Regions from separate parts of the Kocuria sp. CPCC 205263 genome, predicted to be linked through region 2. Evidence: riboswitches for the same ligand, from Rfam matches in the RefSeq annotation. Region 2 holds a riboswitch; each other region holds the start of a gene.

Region 1 (4,980 bases), on a different contig from region 2:
CCCGGCCTGTCCTACGCCAATCTCGCGATCCGCGGCCGGCTCTTCCGCCAGATCGTCGACGAGCAGGTGGGGCCGGCCCTGGAGCTGACCCCGGACCTCGTGACGGTCTGCGCGGGCGGTAACGACATGCTGCGCCCCGGTGGGGACCCGGACGGGATCGCCGAGGAGATGGACGACGTCGTGGGCCGGCTCGCGGCGGACGGGGCGACGGTCGTGCTGGTCGGCGGCCCGGACATCGGCGCCACGCCCGTGCTGCGCGGGATCCGGGGCCGGATCGCGGTCTACAACGAGAACATGCGCGTGGTCGCGTCCCGGCACGACGCCGTGCTGGTGGATCTGTGGGGGCTGCGGGAGCTCGCGGACCCGGCGATGTGGGACCCCGACCGGCTGCACTTCTCGCCCCTGGGCCACCACCGGATCGCGGTCGAGGCCCTCGACACCCTGGGCATCGGGCACGGCCTCGTGCCCGAGGTGGTGGCCGACCGCCCGCCCTCGTCCTGGCGGCAGGCCCGCGGCGAGGACCTCGTCTGGGCCCACCGCTACCTGCGCCCGTGGGTGGCCCGCCGGATCCGGCGCACCAGCTCCGGGGCGCAGGTCCGGCCGAAGCGGCCGCACTTCGGCACCCCCACCGTGCCCGGCGGCGGCGTCGCGCCCGGCGAAGGACCCGGGGAGGCACCCGGCGACGGCCGAGGGGCCGCCGACGGCTGAGCGAGCGGGAACGGCTGAGGACCCCGTCCCGGCTCAGCGCGCGGGCAGCACGGTCTCCACGAGCAGCTTGCCGAGCTGGGGCGCCTCGATGAGGAAGCCGTCGTGGCCCGAGGGCGAGGTCAGGGTGTGCCGCCGGACGGCCCCGGGCAGCGCGGCGGCCAGGACGTCGGACTCGCGGGGCAGGTAGAGCCGGTCGGAGTCCACCGCCGCGACGAGCCACTCGCACGAGGTCACGGACAGCGCCTCCTCGAGCGTGCCGCGGCCCCGGGCGACGTCGTGGGACATGAGCGTCTCGTTGACGGCGAGGTAGCTGTTGGCGTCGAAGCGGCCCGCCAGCTTGGACGCCTGGTGGTCGAGGTAGCTCTCCACCTGGTAGCGCCCCCGCCCGCCGGCGTGCGTGTCGATGACCTGTTCGTCGGCCTGCGGCGAGCGCCCGAACCGGTGGTGCAGCTCGTCGGCCGAGCGGTAGGTGATGTGGGCGATCCGCCGGGCCAGGCCCAGGCCGGTGACGGGCAGCGGGCCGTCGTAGTAGTCCCCGCCGCGGAAGTGCGGGTCCTGGCGGATCGCGAGGTTCTGCGCCTGGCCCCACGCGAGCTGCTCGGCGCTGGACTGGGCGCACGCGGCGACCACCGCGCACGCCCGGACGCGGTCCGGGTGGGTCACGGCCCACTCCAGGGCGCGGGCCCCGCCCATGGAGCCGCCGATGACCAGGCGCCAGGCGTCGATGCCGAGGGCGTCGGCCAGCGCCGCCTCGGCGTGCACGGAGTCCCGGACGGTGATGAGCGGGAAGCGGGAGCCCCAGGGGCGGCCCTCGGGGTCCACGCTCGGCGGCGCGGGGGTCGCCGGGCCCGTGGACCCGTAGCAGCCGCCCACGATGTTGGTGCAGACCACGAACCACCGGTCCGTGTCGATGGCGGCGCCGGGGCCGATCAGGCCCTCCCACCAGCCGCCGCTCTCGGCGGCGCGCCGCTCGGCCTCGGGGGCGCCGGGGCGGGCCCGGCCGGCCGCCACGTGGGTGTCCCCGGTGAGGGCGTGCTCGACGAGCACCGCGTTGGAGGCGTCCGGGGCGAGCGTCCCCCACGTCTCGTAGGCGATCCGGACGTCGGGCAGCCGGAAGCCCGACTCGAGCTCGAGCTCGCCGATCCCGGCGACCCGCGGCACGCCGTCCTCGCGGACGGCGGTCCCGGCGCCGGCGCCCCTCACGACCGTCACGGTCACTCCTGTCCTCCCTGCGCGGCCGCGGCCGCGGCGAAGCCCTGCTCCAGGTCCGCCAGGATGTCGTCGATGTGCTCCAGGCCCACGGACAGGCGCACGAAGCCGGGCTCCACGCCGGCGGCCAGCTGCTCCTCGGGCAGGAGCTGGCTGTGCGTGGTGGACGCGGGGTGGATCACGAGGGAGCGGACGTCGCCGATGTTGGCGACGTTCGAGTGCAGGGTCAGGGCGTCCACGAAGGCGGCCCCGGCCTCCCGGCCGCCGTCGAGGACGAAGCCCAGGATCGACCCGGCGCCCCGGGGCGCGTACTTCTGCGCCCGCTCGTGCCACGGGGAGGACCCCAGCCCGGCCCAGGACACCGAGCGCACGTCCTCGCGGGCCTCGAGCCAGCGGGCCACCGTCCCGGCGTTGGCCACGTGCCGCTCCATCCGCAGGGACAGCGTCTCGATGCCCTGCTCGATGAGGAACGCGTTGAACGGGGAGATCGCCGAGCCGAGGTCGCGCAGCAGCTGCACCCTGGCCTTGAGGATGTAGGACAGGTTGACGCCGAAGGGCCCCTCCGCGCCCAGGGCCTCGGCGTAGACGAGGCCGCCGTAGGACTCGTCCGGCTGGTTGAAGCCGGGGAAGCGGTCCGGGTAGCGGCCGTAGTCGAAGGCCCCGGAGTCCACGATCACGCCGCCGATGGCCGTGCCGTGCCCGCCGAGGAACTTGGTGGCCGAGTGCACCACGACGTCCGCGCCCCAGCGCAGGGGCTGGATGAGGTAGGGGGTGGCCACGGTGTTGTCCACGATGAGCGGGACCTCGTGGTCGTGGGCGATCCCGGAGACCGTCTCGATGTCGAGGACGTCGTTGCGCGGGTTCGGGATCGTCTCGGCGAAGAAGGCCTTCGTGTTCGGCCGGACCGCCCGCCGCCACGCCTCGGGATCGTCGGCGTCGGACACGAAGGTGGTCTCGATGCCGAGCTTGGGCAGCGTGAACTTGAAAAGGTTGTAGGTCCCGCCGTACAGGCTGGGGCTGGCCACGAGGTGGTCGCCCGCGCCGGCGACGTTGAGCACGGCGAACGTCGTCGCCGACTGCCCCGCGCTGAGCATGAGGGCGCCCACGCCGCCCTCCAGGGCGGCGATCCGGTTCTCCACGACCTCCGTGGTCGGGTTGCCGATCCGCGTGTAGATCGGGCCGAGCTCGGCGAGCGCGAAGCGGTCGGCGGCGGCCTGGGCGTCGGGGAAGACGAAGGACGTGGTCTGGTGGATCGGCAGGGCGCGGGAGCCGGTGACCGGGTCGGGGCTCTGCCCCGCGTGGATCTGCCGGGTCTCGAAGGCCCAGCCCCCGGGGTTCTCGGGGGTGGGGCGCTCGGCCGCGGCCACGTCGGTGCTGGCGGCGGAGGCGTCGGTGCTGGAGGCGGGGAGATCGGACATGCCGTGGGACTCCTTGTGGATCTCAGGGGTCCCGTCCCGGCCGAGGCGGTGCGGCCGGGAACGGCCGGGCGCCGGGGACCCGCGCTTGCTCGCTCGCCGGTCGCGAGGAGCCTGGTCTTCACCCAGGGCACCCCACCGCGGTGGAGGGTTGCCGGCCAGCTAGCTGGGGCTTGGACGCTGGCGCTCATGACCTGGACAGCATTCTCCGGATCAGGCCCGCACGGCGTCAAGCCGGGGCCGGGCGTGACGCACCGGCCGGGGTGTCGCCCGCACGGTGCCCGGCGCGCCGCGGACCGATTTGGAGACGAAACTCACAGGGTGCCACGATGTGCCCATGAGAGTCGACCACGTGTCCTACGCCTGCCGCCCGGAGGGCCTGGAGGCCACCACCGAGCGCATCGCCGACCAGCTCGGGATCGAACCGGTCAAGGGCGGGGTGCACCCCCGTTTCGGCACCCGCAACATGATCCTGCCGCTCACGAACCACCAGTACGTGGAGGTCGTCGAGGTCCTCCAGCACCCGGCGGCGGAGAAGGCGCCCTTCGGCCAGGCAGTGCGCGCCCGGTCCGCCGCCGGCGGCGGCTGGCTGGGCTGGGTCGTGGAGGTCGAGGACCTCGCCCCTTTCGAGCAGCGCCTGGGGCGCCGCTCCGTGCCCGGCCACCGGGTGTTCCCGGACGGCCGGTGCCTGGAGTGGCACCAGATCGGCGTCAAGGGCCTGATCGCCGATCCGCAGCTGCCGTTCATGATCCACTTCGACTCCGCCCCGGAGATGCACCCGTCCCAGGCGCGGATCACGGACGTCGGGCTCGCGGGGATGGCCATCGCCGGAGCCCCGGAGCGGGTCACCGAGTGGCTGGGCGCCCCCGTCGAGACCGCGCTCGAGGACCTCGAGGTCGACTGGCGCTATCCGGACGGCACGCCCGGGGTGCTCTCCGTCACGTTCAGCACCCCGGACGGCGCCGTCACGATCTGAGGCCGAGCACCGCGGGGTGAGGCTCAGCCCAGCAGCCGGGCGGCCCCGAGGAAGCCGACGGCGTCCAGCAGGAAGTGCGCGACGACGAGGGGCATCACCCGGCCGGTGCGCCGGTAGAGCTCCGCGAAGACGAGGCCCATCACCACGTTGCCGAGGAAGGGCCCGATCCCCTGGTAGAGGTGGTAGCTGCCGCGGAACAGCGCCGTGACCACCAGCACCACCGGCCAGCTCCACCCGATGCGGGTCAGTCGGTCGGTCAGGAACGCGACCACCACGACCTCCTCGACCAGGGCGTGGCGCACGGCCGAGAGCAGCAGCACGGGCACCGTCCACCAGTGCGCGGCGAGCCCGGACGTGGTCACCTCCGCGGTGACGCCCAGGGCCCGGCCGGCGCCGTAGAGCGCCAGCGTGCCCAGGCCCATGAGCAGGAAGAGCACGGTGCCCAGGCCCAGGTCCGGGAGGGGCATCCGGGCGTCGAGGCCGATCCGCCGGCGGACCGTGCCCAGCGCGCCGGCGGAGCCGGCGAGCAGGTAGAGCGCGAGCAGCACCGGAACCAGGTCCAGGGCGATCCCGGTGAGCTGGCGCAGCAGGTCGATGAGGGGCTGCGGGCTCAGCGGCGGGTTCATCGTGGCCTGCGCCTCGGACAGCGGTCCGCGCGCCAGGTGCTCGGCG
Region 2 (4,980 bases):
GTAGTACTCGTTCGTCACGCGCGCGGCGGAGCCGGGGGAGAGGGCGGCCACGAACCCGGTCTGCGCCCCGGTGGCCGCCATGGCCGCCCGGAGGTTGCGGACGTCCGAGGCCACGGCCTCCTGTCCCGTGTAGGTCAGCGGCCCGGTGATCTTGGGCTGCGTGGTCGAGGAGCGCCCGGTGAGGATGCCCGACGACGGGTCCTCGTACGCATCCCGGAAGCGCTCGCGGTCCCGGCGGTCCGGGAAGCTCGTGAGCACGATGCTGCCGGGCGAGGAGCGCTTCTTCTCCGTGGACGCCCACCGGTCCTCGTCGGAGGGGGTGAGCCCGCCGAGGCGGGAGAAGGAGTAGTTCCACCACGCGCCGTAGTCGACCGCGCTGGACATCGTGTGCCCGTACTCGCCGTCGTTGACCACGTCCACGCCGATCTCGCGCTGCCGGCGGACCACGTCCTCGACGCCCGCGGCGAGCTCGGCGGTGAGCTGCTCGAACGTGATGGCGCCCTCGGCGTGCCGCTGGTTGGCCTCGAGCAGCCGCGGGGTCCGCGGCAGGGAGCCCACGTGGGTGGTCTGCACGTGGTCGGTGTTCTGCATGGTCATGCGTGTCCTCCTGAGGGTCTGCGGGAAGGTCGGGGGCCGGTCAGGACCAGAGCCGGCGGGAGGCGAGCTCGGCCCCGCGGGCGAGGGTCTCGAGCTTCGCCGCGGCGATCTGCGGGTGGATCCGCCCGCCCAGGCCGCAGTCGGTCGAGGCGATGACGTTCTCGCGGCCCACCTGGCGGGCGAAGCGCTCGATCCGGTCGGCCACCAACTCCGGGTGCTCCACCACGTTGGTGGCGTGGGAGACGATCCCCGGGATGATGACCTTGCCCTCGGGCAGCTCGTGGTCCTGCCAAACCTTCCACTCGTGCTCGTGCCGGGCGTTGGCGGCCTCGAAGCTGTAGCCGCCGGCCCTGATGGAGAGCATGAGCTCCACCAGGTGCTCGAACCCGAGGTCCGTGGTGTGCGGGCCGTGCCAGGAGCCCCAGCACAGGTGAAAGCGGACCTGCTCCTCCGGGATGCCCTCGAGGGCGTAGTTGAGGGCCTCGACCCGCTTGCGGGTGAACGCGAGGTAGTCCTCCACGCCGGGCTCGGGATTGACCTGGTCCCAGTTCTCCGCGATGGAGGGGTCGTCGATCTGCACGATCAGCCCGGCGTCGGTGATCGCCCGGTACTCCTCGCGCATCACCTCGGCGCAGGCGGTCAGCACCTCGTCCTCGTCCGCGTAGTGGGTGTTCTCCAGCCGGGCGCACGAGCCCGGGGACAGCGCGGCGAGGTAGCCCTCGCTCGCGCCCGTGGCCTGCAGCCCGGCCTTGAGGTTGCGGATGTCCGCCTCCAGCGCCGCGTGGCCCGTGTACTCCAGCTTCCCGGTGATCCTGGGGAACGGCGCCTGCTTGCCCGTGGTGATGCCCGAGGAGGGGTCCGTGTACGCCTCGTGGAACAGCCGGCGGTCCCGGCGGTCCCCGAAGCTCGTCAGGACCACCTTGCCTGGCGAGGAGCGCTGCGGCTCCTGCTCCCACAGGTCCACGTCGCCGGGGGTGAGGCCCGAAATCCGGGCGAAGATGTAGTGCCACCACGCGCCGTAGTCGACCTCCGCGGCCATGACGTGGCCGTACTCGCCGTCGTTGACCACGTCGATCCCGAGCTCGGCCTGCCGGCGGACCACGTCGACCACCGAGTCTTGCAGGAGCCGGTCGTACTCCGCCTCCGGGACGGCGCCCTTCGCCCGGTTGGCCTCGAGCAGCGCCGGGGTGCGCGGGAGGGACCCGGCGTGGGTCGTGCGGATGCGGTCGGCGCTGTGCAGCATGGTTCGTGCGTCCTTTCCATCGGTCCTGGCGGTAGCACCGGAGGCGGGACGGGGGAACCGTCGCCCGGGTTGCTGCGGCGTCGTCGAGCCAGATCTCTCGGCCGCTCTGGATGGTGACCCTGTCATCCAAGCGCACCCGTGCGCGCTGCGCCATTCGGCGCCCGGATGACGGACATGACGCCGTGTGACGCAACCCGGCGCGCGCTCCCGGGCGGCGCTGTCCTTCGCGAATATGGCCTGGATCACATACCGTGGCGGTGATCCGTGCCCCTCACCCCGCGGGCACGACGGACCAGAGGAAGGACCCCCATGTCCCAGACGCCCCAGCAGGAGGATCTCGAGGGCCGCACGGCGCTCGTCACCGGTGGCGCGAGCGGCATCGGCCTGGCCGCCGCCCGGGCCCTCGCCGGCTCCGGCGCGCACGTGGTCGTGGCCGACGTCGACGAGGCCGGGGCGCAGCGCGTCGCGGACGAGCTCGGCGGCCGCGCGTGGGCCGTCGACCTGCTCGACACCGCGGCGCTCGCCGAGCTGAGCCTCGAGGTCGACGTGCTGGTCAACAACGCCGGCATCCAGAAGGTCGCCCCTCTCCAGGAGTTCGACCCCGCGGACTTCCACCGGATCCTGGTGCTGATGCTGGAGTCCCCGTTCCTGCTGGTGCGCGCCGCGCTGCCGCACATGTACGAGCGGGGGTGGGGGCGCGTCATCAACGTCTCCTCCGTGCACGGGCTGCGGGCGTCCCCCTACAAGAGCGCCTACGTCTCGGCGAAGCACGGCCTGGAGGGGCTGTCCAAGACCGTCGCGGTGGAGGGCGCGGCCCACGGGGTGACGAGCAACTGCATCAACCCCGGCTACGTGCGCACCCCGCTCGTCGAGAAGCAGATCGCCGACCAGGCGAGGGTGCACGGGATCCCCGAGTCCGAGGTGGTGGAGCGGATCATGCTCGGCGAGACGCCGATCAAGAAGCTCGTGGACCCGGAGGACGTCGGCAGCCTGGTCGCGTGGCTGGCCGGACCGCACGCGTCCATGGTCACCGGGGCCTCCTACACGATGGACGGCGGCTGGACGGCGCGCTGAGCCCGCCCCGAGCCGCGGCGGCGCACTGCGGCGCCGCCGTCCGGACAGCCCGGCGGCCCGGACCGTCCGGCGGCCCGGACGGCCCGCCGCCGGTCCGGGCCGCTCAGCGGTGACCCAGTTCCCGGGAGAGCCGGTGGGCCTCCGTGAGCAGGGCCCGGCCCAGGAGCTGCCGCCGCTCGCCGCTGAACCGGGGCTCGATGCCCGTGAGGCTCAGCGCGTAGACCGGCGCGCCCGTCGCGTCGAAGACCGCGGCGGCCATGCCCCAGCTGCCCTCGACGATCAGCCCCGGGTTCACTGCGAAGCCCTCCTGCCGGACGTCCGCGAGCAGCTCCCGGATCCGCTCGGGCGTGTGCAGCGGGCCCCACTCGGCGCGGGCCCCGGCCGTGGCCGCGAGGACCCGGTCCACCTCCGCGTCCGGGAGGTGGGCCAGGACCGCCAGCCCCGCCGAGGCCACGCCGAGCGGCAGCCGCAGCCCCTCGTAGAGGACGTGGGAGCGGATGGGGAACGCGCCCTCCACGCGCGCCAGGCAGACGGTCTCCAGCCCCCGGCGGGCCGAGAGGAACGCGCTCTCGCCGGTGGCCTCCGCGAGCCGGCGCAGCGAGGGCCCGGCCAGCTCCCGGATCGGATAGCGGTGGGCCGCCACCGCGCCCAGCACGTACAGCTCGGGACCCAGCTGCCAGGCCCCGGTCCCGGCGTCGCGGTCCACGAGGCCCTCCTCGGCCAGTCCCGTGAGCAGCCGGTGCACGGTGGGGCGGGTCAGCCCGGTCTCGGCGGCGAGCTCCGCCACCGTGGTGCCCCGTTCCCGCCCCGCGACGGCCCGCAGCAGCTGCCCCACCCGGTGGACCACCTGGGTCCCCTGGCCCGTCGTCCGCTCCTCTCCCATGGCTCCACTATATGGACAGTCGGGGGACGAATGGCCGGATGCTGAGGAGAAGCGCCGTCATCCCGCCAAATCTGTTGACCGGCATGTGGAGGCTCCCTAGATTGAGTGCTGGGTCACAGTCGGACGAGAGGAAGGGACAAGGGTGTCCAAGGTCAGAGACAACGCCGCCGAGCTGCTGGCGGAACGCCTGCGGGACGGCATGACGCTCGCCGTGGGCGGGTTCGGGCTGAGCGGGATCCCCCGGGATCTCATCGACGCGGTGCGGGACTCCGGGGCCACGGACCTCACGGTGGTCTCGAACAACATGGGCGTGGACGGCAAGGGCCTCGGGGTCCTGCTCGAGAACCGCCAAGTGAAGAAGGTCCTCGCCTCCTACGTGGGCGAGAACAAGCTGTTCGCCCAGCAGTACCTGGACGGCGAGCTCGAGGTCGAGTTCAACCCCCAGGGCACCCTCGCCGAGCGGCTCCGGGCCGGCGGCGCGGGCATCCCCGCCTTCTACACGAAGACCGGGGTCGGCACCCTGGTGGCCGAGGGCAAGCCGCACGCCGAGTTCGACGGCGAGACCTACGTGCAGGAGCGCGGCATCGTCGCCGACATCGCCCTGGTCCACGCCCACACCGGGGACACCGACGGCAACCTCGTCTACCGCTACACCGCGCGCAACTTCAACCCGATCGTCGCGACCGCCGGGAAGGTCACCTTCGCCGAGGTCGAGCACGTCGTGGCGGTCGGCGACATCCACCCCGACCACATCGTGACCCCGGGCGTCTACGTGCAGCACGTCGCGCAGTACAGCGGCGCGCCCAAGGACATCGAGCAGCGCACCGTCCGCCCCCGCCCCGCCGGGCGGACCACCCAGCAGAACGGAGACCAGGCATGAGCTGGACCCGCGACGAGATGGCGGCGATCGCCGCCGTCGAGCTCTCCGACGGCGACTACGTCAACCTCGGCATCGGCATCCCCACCCTCGTGGCCAACAACCTGCCCGAGGGCGTCGACGTGGTGCTGCAGTCCGAGAACGGCGTGCTCGGCATGGGCCCGTTCCCCTACGAGGGCGACGAGGACCCGGACCTCATCAACGCCGGCAAGCAGACCATCACGCTGCTGCCCGGGGCCTCCATCTTCGACTCCGCCACGTCCTTCGGGATGATCCGCGGCGGCCACGTCAAGATCGCGATCCTCG
Region 3 (4,980 bases), on a different contig from region 2:
GACGAGGACACGCTGCTGCCCGACGTCGTGGAGCTCCTCGACGCCACCGAGCAGCTCGTGGCCCGCGGCTTCAAGGTCTTCGCCTACACCTCCGACGACCCGGCCGTCGCGCGCCGCCTCGAGGACCTGGGCGCGGCCGCGGTGATGCCCCTGGGCGCCCCCATCGGCACCGGGCTGGGCATCCTCAACCCGCACAACATCGAGCTCATCGCCTCCCGGGCGTCCGTGCCCGTGGTGCTCGACGCCGGGATCGGCACCGCCTCCGAGGCCGCCCTGGCCATGGAGCTGGGCTGCGACGCCGTGCTGCTGGCCAGCGCCGTCACCCGCGCCCAGGACCCGGTGGCGATGGCCACCGCGATGCGCCACGCCGTGCTCGCCGGCCGGCTCGCCGCCGGTGCCGGGCGCATCCCGGCCCGCCGCCACGCCCAGGCGTCCTCGCCCATGGCCGGGCGGATCGACACGGACGCCCCCGAGGGCGGACCGGCCGCCGGCCCGGCGGACGTGCCGCGCGGGGACTGGGCGCCCGTGGGGGAGCGGCCGTGAGCCCGCTGCCCCCGCTCGTGGAGCCCGGCCCCGAACTGACCCGCGAGGAGCTCGAGCGCTACGCCCGGCACCTGACCCTGCCCGGGATCGGGAGTCTCGGCCAGCGGCGGCTGCGGAACGCCCGCGTGCTCGTCGTCGGCGCCGGGGGGCTCGGGTCCCCGGCCCTGCAGTACCTCGCCGCGGCGGGGGTCGGGACCCTCGGGATCGTCGACGACGACGTGGTGGCGCTGTCCAACCTGCAGCGCCAGGTGGTGCACACGACCGCCGACGTCGGCCGCCCCAAGGCCGTCTCCGCCGCCGAGGCCGTCACCGCGCTCAACCCGCTGGTGGAGGTCCGCACCCACCCCGCCCGGCTGGACGCGGACAACGCCGTGGACATCATCGGCCGGTACGACCTGGTCCTGGACGGCGCCGACAACTTCGCGACCCGCTACGTGGTCAGCGACGCCGCCGCCCTGACCGGCACACCCTGCGTGTGGGGTTCCATCCTGCGCTTCGAGGGGCAGGTCAGCGTCTTCTGGGCCGGGCACGGGCCCACCTACCGGGACCTCTACCCCGAGGCCCCGCCGGACGGCGAGGTGCCCAGCTGCGCCGAGGGCGGGGTCTTCGGCATGCTCCCCGCCACCGTCGGCGCGGTCATGGTCACCGAGGCCGTCAAGCTCGTCACCGGCACCGGGGAGCCCCTGCTCGGCCGGGTGCTGCTGCACGACGCGCTCGCGATGACCTGGCGCGAGATGCGTCTCACCCCGGATCCCGACGCCGCCCCGGTCACCGCGGTGGCCCAGCCCGCCGCGGTTTGCGCGCTGCCCGGCGCGGACGCCTCCGAGACCGTCGGGGCGGCCGAGCTGGCCCGGCTGCTCGAGCGCCGGGAGCGCGGGGAGGCGTCCTTCGCCCTGGTGGACGTGCGCGAGGACTGGGAGCGGGAGCTCGTGGCCATCGACGGCGCCGTGCCCGTCCCGCTGCAGGAGATCCTGGACCGCGGGGCGGACGCCCTGCCCCCGGAGGCCCGCGGCACGGACCTCGTGCTGCACTGCAAGGCCGGGGCCCGCTCCGCGACCGCGCTCGCGGCGCTGCGGTCCTTCTACGCCGGGCGGGAGGAGCGGGTCCGCCACCTCGAGGGCGGGGTGCTCGCCTGGGTGGCGCAGGTGGAGCCGGACCAGCCGGTCTACTGAGCCGGACTCCTGCGCGGGACTCCTCATCCGATCTCCTGATCCGGGCCGGTACACCACTGCGGACGACGTGACCTTCTGTGACACCGTCGTGACATTCCGTGACGTGCGCCCGTCATCCGGTTGGTCCCGGACCGGGCGGTCTGGTCCCATGGCAAGTGCCCCATTCAGAGCGGTTGAGAGATCTGGCTCGACGACGCCGCAGCAACCCGTCCTTCTCAGGGGTCAGGGTGCTCATGCCAGAACCGATGGAGATCCCGGATCTGCAGTCGGTCCGTGACGTCAGCGTCCGGCGCTGCCGCCACCGGGCCCGCCCCGGCGCGACCGGCCGACCGGCAATCCTCGGTGCGACCGAGAGGACCACCGCATGACCCCGAGCACGGTCGAGGAGACCACCGCCCATCCCCGCGCCGGCACGGACTTCGCCGCCGGCCTGCCCGGAGACTACGCCGGGCTGCGGGAGCACTTCCGGCCGCTGTTCACGGAGATCGCCGCCGGCGCTCTGGACCGGGACCTCCGGCGCGCGCTGCCCTACGCGGAGGTCGACCGGCTGGACCGGGCCGGGTTCGGCACCCTGCGCGTCCCGGCGGCCCACGGCGGCCCCGGGGCCAGCCTCGAGGACTTCACCCGGCTGCTGGTCGACCTGGCCGAGGCCGACTCCAACATCGCCCACCTCTACCGCTCCCATCACGGCTTCGTGGAGTCCCTGCGCTTCCTGCCTCGGGAGCTCCAGGAGGTGTGGTACCGGCGGGTGCTGGCCGGGGCCACCGTCGGCAACGCCTCCACGGAGAAGGGCGGCAACGCGCTGGGCACCCTGAACACCGTGCTCACCCGGACCGCCGAGGGCTGGGAGCTCACCGGCCGGAAGTTCTACGCCACCGGCTCCGTCTTCTGCGACTACACCCGCGTCTCGGCCGCCCTGGACGGCCGGGACGGGCGCCGCTTCGCCGTCGTCGCCACGGACGCCGAGGGCGTGACGCTCGAGGACGACTGGGACGGCTTCGGGCAGAAGCTCACCGGCACCGGCACCGCGGTCTTCGACCGGGTGCGCGTCCCGGACGACGCCGTGCTGGACCGCACCGCCGGCAGCGCGGAGGCCGTCCACGAGGCCGCCTTCTTCCAGCTCGTGCTGCTGGCCGTGCTGGCCGGCATCGCCCGGGCGGCCCGGAGGGACGCGGTGGAGACCATCGCCGGACGCCGGCGGACCTTCAACACCGGGCTCGGCCTGCCGTTCCGCGACGACCCGCTGATCCAGGAGGCCACCGGGCGGATCTCCGCCAAGGCCTTCGCCGCCGAGGCCACCGTCCTGCACGCCGCCCGTGCCCTGGACGCCGGGATCGCCGCCGCAGCAGCGGCCGGCGCCGACCGGCCGGACTTCACCGGGACCCTCCCGGCGGCGCTGCACGAGTCCGAGATCGCCGTGGAGCACGCCCAGGTCACCGTGCCGGAGCTGGCGCTCGGCGCGGCCCAGGACCTGTTCCTCACCGTGGGCGCCTCCGCCACGTCCACGGCCAAGGGCCTGGACCGGCACTGGCGCAACGCCCAGACCGTGGCCACCCACAACCCGATCGCCTTCCGCGCCCGCGCCCTCGGCGACTACCTCATCAACGGCACCCTGCCGGAGGGCCTGAACGCCATCGGCGACGCGAAGACCGACGCCGCGACCGATGCCACGACCGACGCCGCGACCGTCGCCGACCGAACCCCAGGAGCCTGACGCATGAGCACCACGACCACGGCCGCCCCGGGCCGCAGCAGCATCGTCCACGGCAAGAAGCGCGTCCTGGCCTCGGCCTTCGCCGGAACCACCATCGAGTGGTACGACTTCTACCTCTACGGCACCGCCGCCGCACTCGTCTTTAACGTCCAGTTCTTCCCCATGGCCACCGAGCTCGGCGGCATCGTGGCGTCCTTCGCCACGCTCGCGGTCGGGGTCATCGCCCGGCCCCTGGGCGGGATCATCGCCGGGCACCTGGGGGACCGGATCGGCCGCAAGGCCCTGCTGGTGGCCTCCCTGCTGCTCATGGGCGTGGCCTCCACCCTGATCGGCCTGCTGCCCACCTACGAGGTGATCGGCTGGTGGGCCGTCGTCGGGCTCGTGCTCCTGCGCATCCTCCAGGGCCTGTCCGCGGGCGCCGAGTGGGGCGGCTCCGCGCTGCTGAGCGTGGAGCACTCACCGGCCCGGCACCGCGGGTTCTTCGGGTCCTTCACCCAGATCGGCTCCTCCGCCGGCATGCTGCTGGCCACCGGCGCGTTCTTCATCGTGCAGAACGTCATGAGCGAGGAGCAGTTCGCCGCCTACGGCTGGCGCATCCCCTTCCTGCTCTCGGCCCTGCTCGTGGCGGTGGGCCTGTGGATCCGCCTCGGCGTGGCCGACGCCCCAGAGTTCCTGGAGCACCGGGCCTCGGGCAACGTGGCCAAGGCCCCCCTGCGGGAGCTGCTGGTCCACCACCGCCGCCCGGTGCTGGTCACGATCGGCCTGCGCCTGGCCCAGAACGCCGTCTACTACCTGGTGACGGTCTACATGCTGACCTACCTGCGGGACGTGCGCGGGGACAGCGCCGCGGGTGTGACCGCGGTGATGATCGCCTCGGCCATCGGCCTGTTCTCCACCCCGTTCTGGGCCTGGCTGTCCGACCGGGTGGGCCGGAAGGTCGTCTCGGTGAGCGCCTACGCGGCGATCGGCGTCTTCGGCTGGGTGCTGTTCGCGTTCCTCGAGGCCGGCCCGCTCGCCCTGCTGCCGCTCGTGGTGATCCTCGGCATCAACCTCGTCCACGACGCGATCTACGGACCGCAGGCGGCCTGGTTCGCTGAGCAGTTCCCCGTGCACGTGCGGTACTCGGGCGTGAGCTTCGGCTACCAGGTCGGCACCGTCCTGGGCGGCGGGCTCATGCCGCTGATCGCCGCCCTGCTCTTCGCTGCCGGCGGGGACACCCCGTGGCTGATCGCCGGCTACCTCTCCGTGCTGGCCGTGCTCTCCGTCGTCGCCGCCCTGGCCGCGAAGGATCCCGCCCGGGACCAGCGCGGCACCGAACTCACCGATCTGCACGCCGGCCGGACCGCGGCCGACCCGGCCCTCGCGACCCCCGCCGCCGCGAGCGCCACCCGGACCACCCCCGAGAGGACCACCGTATGAGCCGCCCCCTGCTGCTGAACGCCTTCGACATGATGGTGCCCGTGCACCAGTCACCGGGACTGTGGCGCCACCCGGAGGCCGGGGTCGCCGGCTTCGACAGGCTCGAGTACTGGACATCGCTGGCCCGCACCC

The links. A riboswitch is a leader RNA that binds a small molecule or an ion and turns the genes downstream of it on or off. The one in region 2 is predicted to bind S-adenosylmethionine.
Region 1: another riboswitch for S-adenosylmethionine. It lies ahead of RF647_RS04140 (bifunctional o-acetylhomoserine/o-acetylserine sulfhydrylase); the one in region 2 lies ahead of RF647_RS02245 (cobalamin-independent methionine synthase II family protein).
Region 3: another riboswitch for S-adenosylmethionine. It lies ahead of RF647_RS18050 (acyl-CoA dehydrogenase family protein); the one in region 2 lies ahead of RF647_RS02245 (cobalamin-independent methionine synthase II family protein).

What each region holds. Positions count from the first base shown of each region.
Region 1 covers NZ_JAVKPV010000002.1:381,447-386,426, reverse strand. The annotation lists gene RF647_RS04150 (SGNH/GDSL hydrolase family protein) at 1-708, shown strand, start outside; gene RF647_RS04145 (homoserine O-acetyltransferase) at 742-1,926, opposite strand; gene RF647_RS04140 (bifunctional o-acetylhomoserine/o-acetylserine sulfhydrylase) at 1,923-3,335, opposite strand; SAM riboswitch class IV at 3,412-3,527, opposite strand; gene RF647_RS04135 (VOC family protein) at 3,670-4,308, shown strand; gene RF647_RS04130 (CPBP family intramembrane glutamic endopeptidase) at 4,332-4,980, opposite strand, start outside.
Region 2 covers NZ_JAVKPV010000001.1:472,897-477,876, reverse strand. The annotation lists gene RF647_RS02250 (cobalamin-independent methionine synthase II family protein) at 1-597, opposite strand, end outside; gene RF647_RS02245 (cobalamin-independent methionine synthase II family protein) at 638-1,840, opposite strand; SAM riboswitch class I at 1,854-1,957, opposite strand; gene RF647_RS02240 (3-hydroxybutyrate dehydrogenase) at 2,150-2,914, shown strand; gene RF647_RS02235 (IclR family transcriptional regulator) at 3,018-3,797, opposite strand; gene RF647_RS02230 (CoA transferase subunit A) at 3,940-4,677, shown strand; gene RF647_RS02225 (CoA transferase subunit B) at 4,674-4,980, shown strand, end outside.
Region 3 covers NZ_JAVKPV010000018.1:16,190-21,169, forward strand. The annotation lists gene RF647_RS18040 (thiazole synthase) at 1-543, shown strand, start outside; gene moeB (molybdopterin-synthase adenylyltransferase MoeB) at 540-1,715, shown strand; SAM riboswitch class I at 1,873-1,967, shown strand; gene RF647_RS18050 (acyl-CoA dehydrogenase family protein) at 2,080-3,429, shown strand; gene RF647_RS18055 (MFS transporter) at 3,433-4,848, shown strand; gene RF647_RS18060 (LLM class flavin-dependent oxidoreductase) at 4,845-4,980, shown strand, end outside.